Linked DNA regions of Polymorphobacter megasporae. The protein of the gene in region 1 interacts with the protein of each later gene in a pairwise test. Links are inferred from orthologs where the notes say so. Each region holds a gene or a part of one and is shown in the gene's direction. Other genes may lie near its edges.

The links.
Region 2: the proteins of KTC28_RS09585 (region 1) and KTC28_RS07095 interact in binary tests that used the Escherichia coli proteins (3 or more experiments, as listed by UniProt). The link is inferred for Polymorphobacter megasporae from one-to-one orthologs.

The regions. Positions count from the first base shown.
Region 1 is NZ_CP081848.1:2,008,113-2,012,271, forward strand. What follows is about bases 1,160-4,159. They hold KTC28_RS09585 (cysteine desulfurase family protein), read left to right. Parts: upstream 1,160-2,101; coding sequence 2,102-3,217; downstream 3,218-4,159. Other genes in these bases: KTC28_RS09580 (cysteine desulfurase family protein), read left to right, coding at 1,160-2,105; KTC28_RS09590 (2Fe-2S iron-sulfur cluster-binding protein), read left to right, coding at 3,237-3,572; KTC28_RS09600 (DNA polymerase III subunit gamma/tau), read left to right, coding at 3,777-4,159. Outside these bases: KTC28_RS09570 (hypothetical protein), read right to left, coding at 1-245; KTC28_RS09575 (alpha/beta hydrolase), read right to left, coding at 288-932; more of KTC28_RS09580, read left to right, coding at 1,035-1,159. UniProt on the Escherichia coli protein: Master enzyme that delivers sulfur to a number of partners involved in Fe-S cluster assembly, tRNA modification or cofactor biosynthesis. Catalyzes the removal of elemental sulfur from cysteine to produce alanine.
Region 2 is NZ_CP081848.1:1,500,242-1,504,568, forward strand. Bases 1-2,887 are described here. They hold KTC28_RS07095 (sulfurtransferase TusA family protein), read left to right. Parts: upstream 1-1,279; coding sequence 1,280-1,495; downstream 1,496-2,887. Other genes in these bases: KTC28_RS07090 (TCR/Tet family MFS transporter), read right to left, coding at 1-1,186; KTC28_RS07100 (response regulator), read right to left, coding at 1,532-1,921; KTC28_RS07105 (ATP-binding protein), read right to left, coding at 2,016-2,887. Outside these bases: more of KTC28_RS07105, read right to left, coding at 2,888-4,327. UniProt on the Escherichia coli protein: Sulfur carrier protein involved in sulfur trafficking in the cell. Part of a sulfur-relay system required for 2-thiolation during synthesis of 2-thiouridine of the modified wobble base 5-methylaminomethyl-2-thiouridine (mnm(5)s(2)U) in tRNA.

The DNA.
Region 1 (4,159 bases):
GGGGTCGTGTTGACCCGGTTGATCAGCCCCGGCTTGAGCGCGTTGATCACCTCGGGACGTTGCATCCCGTCCCACAGCGCCGCCGTGTTCGCCGCGATCTCGGCGTTGAGCATCGCAATCGTTATGCCGGGAACCTGCAGCATCGACGTATCGATGCCGGTGATCGACGGCGTCAGCTTGAGCAGCGCGCTGTTGAGATCGTGCAACGTGTTAAGCACCGTCGCCGGCTGCTTGTTGTCGCGCATAACACCCTCCGTCGTCGCCGCCGCCGCTTTACATCCGGATTATTACCGATCAGCGCTCAGGCGCTTGTCGAGATACGCGTCCACGACCTTCATCAAATCGGGCATCTCGTGTTCGAAGAAGTGATTCGCCTTGGGGATCGTCTCGTGGTCGATCGTGATGTGGCGCTGGGTCTTGAGCTTGTCGACGAGCTTCTGGACGCTCGCGCCGGTGACGACCTCGTCGGCTTCGCCGTCGACGATGATCCCCGACGACGGGCACGGCGCGAGGAAGGTGAAGTCGTACATGTTCGCCGGCGGGGCGATCGAGATGAAGCCCTTGATCTCGGGGCGGCGCATCAACAGCTGCATGCCGATCCACGCGCCGAAGCTGAAGCCGCCGACCCATGTCGTCGACGCCTCGGGGTTGAACTGCTGCATCCAGTCGAGTGCGGATGCGGCGTCGCTCAGCTCGCCGATGCCGTTGTCGAACACGCCCTGGCTGCGTCCGACGCCGCGGAAGTTGAAGCGCAGCGTCGCGAAGCCGCGGCGGACGAAGGTGTTGTACAGCGCCATCGCGATCGGATGGTTCATCGTCCCCTGCTGCGGATGCGGCTGGAGGATGATCGCGACCGGCGCGCGGGCGCGGCTGGCGGGCTGGTAACGGCCTTCGAGACGGCCCTCGGGACCGGGGAAAATGACTTCGGGCACTGGCGGAACCTGCGGATTTTGAAATGGATGCGCGTCGGCGCGGACATTTCCTATATATGGAGCCGCCGTAAAGTCGCAACGCAAACCCGTTCCGGAGCCCGTTTGACGCCAATCTATCTCGACTGGGCCGCAACCGCGCCGATTGACCCCGCCGCGATCGACGCGATGGCCGATGCCGCGCGCGCCTGGGCGAACCCGTCTTCGGTCCATGGGGCGGGACGGCGGGCGCATGGGCTGCTCGAAGCGGCGCGGGCGGACGTTGCGGCGGCGCTGGGGTGTCCGGCGCGGTCGATCGTGTTTACCGGCGGCGGGACCGAGGCGCTCGGGCTGGCGCTGGCGCAGTCGCCGCAGCGGCTGATCTCGGCGGTCGAGCACGATGCGGTGCGGGCGCAGGCTCCGGGTGCGGGGGTGATCCCGGTCGATGCGAACGGGGTGGTCGACTTTTCCGCGCTCGATACGATGCTCGCGACCATCGAACGCCCGCTCGTCGCGGTAATGCACGTCAATAACGAGACGGGTGTGATCCAGCCGGTCGCCGAGGTCGCCGAGATGGTCGCAGCGCGCGGCGGCACGCTGCTCGTCGACGCGGTCCAGTCGGCAGGCAAGCTGCCGCTTCCGCAAGCTGATTACGTCGCGGTGTCGGCGCACAAGCTGGGCGGGTCGCCGGGGGTCGGTGCGCTGATCGTGCGGGATCACGTCGCGGCGGTGGCGAAGGGCGGCGGGCAGGAGCGGGGGCAGCGCGCGGGGACCGAGAATCTGCCGGGGATCGCCGGGTTCGCCGCCGCGCTGACCGCGCGCGCTGCCGATGGAGGGTGGCTCGACCGGGCGACGCGGCTCAGCGAGCGCCTCGAAGTGCAGTTGCCGGGGGCGATCGTCCACGGCTCGGGGGCAGCGCGCCTTGGGACGATCGCGTGCATCGGACTCCCCGGGGTCGCGGCGATGACGCAGTTGATGGCGCTCGACCTCGCCGGATTCGCGGCCAGCGCCGGGGCAGCGTGCTCGTCGGGCAAGGTCAAGACGAGCCACGTTCTCGGCGCGATGGGGGTCGGTGCGGGAGCGGCGGGGGAGGCGATCCGCGTCAGTCTCGGCTGGACGACGACCGCGGCGGACGTCGACGCCTTCGCCGCGGCGTGGCGCGCGATGGCCGACCGGCTGGGGCGGCGCGCGGCGTGACCCGCCCGATCTACCTCGATTATGCCGCGACGACGCCGCTCGATCCGGCGGTGCTCGCGGCGATGCAGCCGTGGCTGGCGGACAAGTTCGGCAATCCGCATTCGCCGCATCTGTGGGGCTACGAGGCCGACGCGGCGATCGAGGTGGCGCGCGGGCAGGTCGCGGCGCTGCTCGGCGCGGCGGCGGAGACCGTGTCGTTCACTGGCGGGGCGACCGAATCGGTCAACTGGGCGCTCAAGGGGGTGATGACCGCGCCCGGACAGACGCGGCGGCGGCTGGTGACGCTGGCGACCGAGCATAGCTGCGTTCTCGAAACCGCGCGGTGGCTCGAAAGCATCGGCTGCGCGCTGACGATCGTCGGGGTGCGGCCCGACGGGATCGTCGATTTGGCGGCACTCGACGCGGCGATGGGCGACGACGTTGCGCTGGTCTCGGCGATGCTGGTCAACAACGAGACAGGGGTGATCCAGCCGGTTGCGGACATCGCGGCGTGCGCGCACGCGGCGGGGGCGCTGATGCACTGCGACGCAGCGCAGGGGTTCGGCAAGGTCGACTGCACCGCGCTCGGCGTCGACCTGCTTAGCCTGACCGCGCACAAGATCTACGGCCCGAAGGGCGTTGGCGCGCTCTACCGGCGGGCGGGCGTCGCGCTGACCCCGCTGCTCCACGGCGGCGGGCAGGAGGATGGGCGGTCAGGCACTTTGTCGCCTGCGCTGTGCGTCGGGCTCGGCACCGCGGCGGCCATCGCGGGCGAGCGCATGGCCATCGACGCCGCGCATGCCCGCGCTTTGTGGGACCGGCTGCTCGGCGGGATCGACGTCGCGTACCGCGTCAATGGCGCGCTCACCGACCGCTGGTTCGGTACTGTCAATCTCGGCTTTCCGGAGGTCGATCCAGCGCGGCTGTTCAGCGCCGTCCGCGACCTCGCTGTCTCGACCGGGTCGGCGTGCGCGAGCGCGAGCGGCCGCCCGAGCCATGTTCTCGCGGCGATGGCCGGGTCGGTCCCCGGGCTGCGGATCGGCTGGGGGCGCTTCACCACCGACGCCGAGATCGACACCGCCGCTGCCGTCTTGACCGCGGCCGCGCGCCGCCTTCATAGCCGCGCCGCATGAACCTCGGGCACATCGCGACATGACACTCGTCCGTTTCGTCTCCGCCGACGGCAAGCGCGTTGTCGAGATCACGGCTCCGGCAGGCACCCGCCTGCTCGACCTCGCGCAGAATAACGACCAGCCGCTCGAAGGCGCGTGCGAGGGGGCGATGGCGTGCTCGACGTGCCACGTGCTGATCAAACCGGAAGATTTCGACCGGCTGCCGAAAGCGACCGCCGAGGAGGAGGACATGCTCGACTTCGCCTACGGGGCGTCGCGCACCTCGCGACTGGCGTGCCAGATCTGGCTGACCGACGACCTCGCCACGCTCGAGGTCAAAATGCCTGCCGCGAGCCACGACATGACCGGGCGCTAGGCACCAGGAGTCCCGGCCGGGCGCAGCCGGTGCTTGCGTCGCGCCGCCGCCTCGCCCATATCGGTCGCGGGAGTCGGGCGGGCAGAGTTATCGCCAACCCGGTCAGGTCCGGAAGGAAGCAGCCGTAACGAATCCGCTCTGGGTCGTTCCCGGCTCCCACCCAACGCCGTTGCAACCGACTGCCGAAGGCTTCACCACTGCGCCATGAGTGAGCTGTTCGCCGCCGCCGCCGAAGCCCCCGCCGCTCCCCCGGCGGTCGAATATCGCGTCCTTGCCCGCAAGTACCGCCCCGGCGACTTCGCCTCGCTGCTTGGGCAGGAGGCGATGGTGCGGACGCTCGGCAACGCGATCGCGCGCGGGCAGCTGGCGCAGGCGTGGCTGCTGACCGGCGTGCGCGGGGTGGGCAAGACCTCGACCGCGCGGATCATCGCCAAGGCATTGAACTGCATCGGCCCCGACGGCACCGGCGGCCCGACGATCGCGCCCTGCGGGGTCTGCGAGCCGTGCGTCGCGATCGCCGCCGGGCGCCATATCGACGTCATCGAGATGGACGCGGCGTCGAACACCGGGGTCGACGACGTCCGCGA
Region 2 (4,327 bases), 510 kb from region 1 along the record:
GCACGAACGCCGCCCCCGGCAGATGGACCGGGGCGGCGGGGCTCGAGAAATAGGCGAAGGCCTGCGTCATCACTGGCGGCCCGACGATCGCCGCGAGGCTGACGAGGCTCGACACCGCGCCCTGCAACTCCCCCTGCGAATCGCGCCCGACCTCCTGCGACATCAGAGACTGGAGCGACGGGTAGACCAAGCCGCCGAGCGTTCCGACCGCGATTCCGGCGTACATCATCCAGCCCTCAATCGCACTGGCGTAGATCACATAGCTCGCGATCGCGCTCATTACCGCCCACGGTATCAACCGCTTCTCGCCAAAGCGCGGGATCAGCACACGGGTCAGCACCGCCTGCGCGATGATCGCCGAGACGCCGACCGCCGCAAGCGACCAGCCAACCTGCTTCACGCTCCAGCCGAACCGCGCGAGGGTGAAGTAATTCCACGTCGATTGGAGCGAAATCTGCGCGAAGCTCCATAGGAAGGTCGCGGAGGCGAGGGTCAGGACGATCGGGCGCAGCGCGCGTAACCGGACGAGCGATCCCCAGACATTCGCGCGACGCCAGTCGAAGGCGCGCCGGTCGGCCTTGGCGAGCGACTCGGGCAGCGCGAAATACCCATAAGCGACGTTGACCAGCGCGAGACCCGCCGCGACGAAGAACGGCGTCCGCGCGCCGTACACCGCAAGCAATCCGCCGATTGCCGGTCCGATGATGAATCCCGCGCCGAACGCAAAGCCGAGCAGCCCAAAGTCCTGCGTCCGGCGCTCAGGCGGGGTGACGTCGGCGATATAGGCATAGGCGCTGTTGAACGACGCGCCGGTGATGCCCGCAATGATTCGACCGGCGAACAGCCACGCCAGTGTCGGCGCGAACCCGGTCAGCAGATAGTCGAGGCCGAACGCGGTCAATGACGCGAGGAGGATTGGTCGCCGGCCGTATTTATCCGACAGGCCGCCGAGCACCGGCCCCGACACGAACTGCATCGCCGAATACGCCAGCATCAGATAGCCGCCGATGCGCGCCGCCTCGCCGATTTCGACCCGCGCCAATGACATGATCAGCTCCGGCAGCACCGGCATGATGATGCCGAAGCCGATCACGTCGATCAGGATGGTGACGAAGATGAAGGCGAGTGCGTGGGGGTGGCGTGATGGAGCGGTGGTGGGGTCCGGGGCGGGGAGTGAACTGGTCATCGGCGGCAGCATTAGCGCAACCAGATAGCCGGGTCGCGCGTCGTCTCGTGGCGCTGCTCCCGTCCTCCGCTCGTGTCATGCTATAGAAGATCGATGACCGGCCCGACCCTGATCGACGCGCGCGGGCTTCGCTGCCCATGGCCGGTGCTAAGGCTGGCGCGGGCGTTGCGCGATGGCGCGTCCGTCGAACTGCTGAGCGACGACCCGGCGGCGGCAGGCGAGGTTGCGGCGTTCGCGGCCGAGCGCGGGCTGAAGATCGTTGCCAGCGAAAGCGCGGAAGGAAGCATGCGGTTCGTCGTCGGTGGCTGAGGTCGGCTTAGGCCTGGAGGTGAGGCCTTACAGGCGTTAGACCATCATCGACCCATCGGAGCGCGCGGCGATGACGCGACCGATCGCGTCGAACAGTTCCTCCATCGCGACCGGCTTGAGCAGGAGCTCATCGGCACCGTGCGCGAGGCACTGCGCGCGCAAATTATCGGCGGCGTCGGCGGTGATGACGATGATCGGCAGCAACGCCTTGGCGTCGTGACGCTGGCGGATCAGTCCGATCGCTTCAAATCCATCCATGCCGGGCATCCGCAAGTCCATCAGGATGGCATCGAAATCCATCCCGTCGATCATCCGCAGGCCCTTCTCGGCGCTGTCGGCTTCGTCCATGCCAACACCCGCAACCATGAGCATATCGCGCACGACGCGTCGATTCAGGGCATCGTCCTCGATCGCCAGTACCTGCATCGATACCTCATGCGGACTCACCGATGTCCGTCCGTCAATCCATCGCTAGTTCACTCGGGTCCAAAAAACCATGCTGAACAATAAATGACCGGGATTAGCATGACACGAGTGCCGCTTGGGGCAAAGCGGCGAGGGCGTCGCGGAGCCCGTCGATGCTGACCGGCTTGACGATGACCGCGCCGGCCCCATGACTGTAAAGGGCTTCGGCGGATGCCGCCATTCCCGCCGGGACGAGCACCGCGACTGCGACCGGCAGCGCCGCGAGCCGAGCGACCACGCCGGTCAAATCGTCGCTTTCGAGACCCTCGGCATCGATCAGGACGATGTCTGGCTGGTCGTGCCCGGTGCGCTCGATCGCCTCGGCGACATCGCAGGCGCTGCATCGGTCGAAGTGCGGATCGAGCCGGGTTCGCAGCATGCTTCGCGCGATCGGGTTGGGGCCGACGATCAATAATTCGGGTCGCGCACGGCTGGCGCGGTCGGCGACCTGCGGCACGACCGGCACGGCCGCGACGGCGATCGTATAGGGAATCCGCAATTTGAAGACCGACCCTTCGCCGAGAACACTGTCGACGACGATGTTGCCGCCGAGCGCGCGGGCGAGATGGCGCGAGATAGCGAGCCCGAGCCCGGTCCCGCCGAAGCGCCGGGTGGTGCTCGTGTCGAGCTGGCGGAAGGGTTCGAAAATCGTTTCGAAGGCCTCGGCGGGGATGCCGACACCGGTGTCGCGAAACGCGATCTCGACCTGTTCGGTGCCATCGACCGTTATCGGCGCGGCGGTGATGCGGACCGACCCCTCGGTGGTGAATTTTACCGCGTTCGACAGCAGGTTGAAGGTGATCTGGCGCAGCCGGACGACGTCGGTGACGATCGGCACGAGGGTCTTGTCGATGACGAGATCGAGGGTGATCCCCTTGTCGAGCGCTTCGACGCGCCACAGTGCGACGAGGTCCGGCAGCACGACGGCGACATCGACCGTGCCCGATTCGATCGCCAGCGCCCCTGAATCCATCTTGGCGAAGTCGAGAATGTCGTCGACCAGCGTGCGCATTGCCTGCCCCGCCGAATGAACCAGCCCAAGCCGCTCGCGAGTCCCGCCGGTGACGGTCCGGTCGGCGAGCATGACCTGGGTCATGCCGAGGATACCGTTGAGCGGGGTGCGGATTTCGTGGCTCGTCGTCGCGAGGAACTGCGACTTGGCCAGGAGCGCCTCGGCGAGTTCGGAGTTGGTCTGCTCGAGCTGGCGGTTTGCCGCCAGGATCTCGTTGCGGCTGCGACGAAGCGCCTTGAGGTAGATGATCAGAAATAGCGCGGCGCCGGCGACGAGAACGAGCAGGCCCGCAAGCAGCAAGGTCCGTTGCCGCGCCTCGAGCCGCGCCAGCGTCACCGCCGCCTCGAGCTTCTCCGTCTTGTACGTGGCGATCTTGGCATTCTGGTTCACGAAATCGAAGCGCGCGGCGATCAGCGACGAGCTCGTCGAGGTGGCGAGGGTCCGCCCGGCTTCGTCGAGCGTGCGGAACGATTCGAGGTGGTCGAGCGCGCGCTGATAATCTCCCGTCAGCTTGTATGCGCGATATGCGGTCAGGTGGATCGGGCGGTAAGTCTGATCGGTCGTCGTGTTCTCGGCGTTGGCAAAGGCCGACTCGATCGCACGGACGGCAGCGTCGGGATTTCCCTCCGCGAGTTCGAGCCGCGCCTGCGCGCCGAGCAGTGAGGGCCGCTCGGCACTCGCCTTAGGATCGGTCGTCAACGTGAGCCCCTGCCGGATCGTCAGCCGGGCGGCCGCAAACTTCCTGTCGATGATTTGCAGGTCGGCGATATTGTTCAGGATACGAGCACTCAGAAGCGGACTTCCCAGTTGCTGCGCGAGGCCGAGCGCGTGTTTATATTCCTGCATCGCCGAATCCGGCCGGCCGGTCTGGGCGTAGGCGTTCGCCATATTATTGCTGGCGGACAGACCGAGCGTCGGATCGCTCGGGTAAACTTCGCGCGCCTGCCGGTAGTAATAAAGGACGCGATTGAAGTCCTGCGCGTCCTGATAGATCGAGCCAATGCTCTGCAGCGCTTTCGCCTCGTTACGCGCATCGCCAAGTTTGGCGAACATGCCATAGGCCTGCTGGAGGTCGATCAGCCCGGCCTGGGGCCGCCCCTGCTCGACCGCGATCCTCGCCCGCGTCAGCAGCAGGTCGGCCTGCAGCTTCGAACCCGGCGCGATACGCTCGACGGTGTGCAAGGCGACCACGATCCGCGCCTGAGCTGTCGAGACGTCGTTGGTTCGAAACGCGGCTTCGCCTTCGAGCCATTGCGAGGTCGCGAAGGCAATGTCGCGCGCATCGCCCGGCGGCCATCCGACCGCGATCTTGCCGGCATCCTCCGCCAGGCGCGCAGCGCGAACCGGATCGCCGA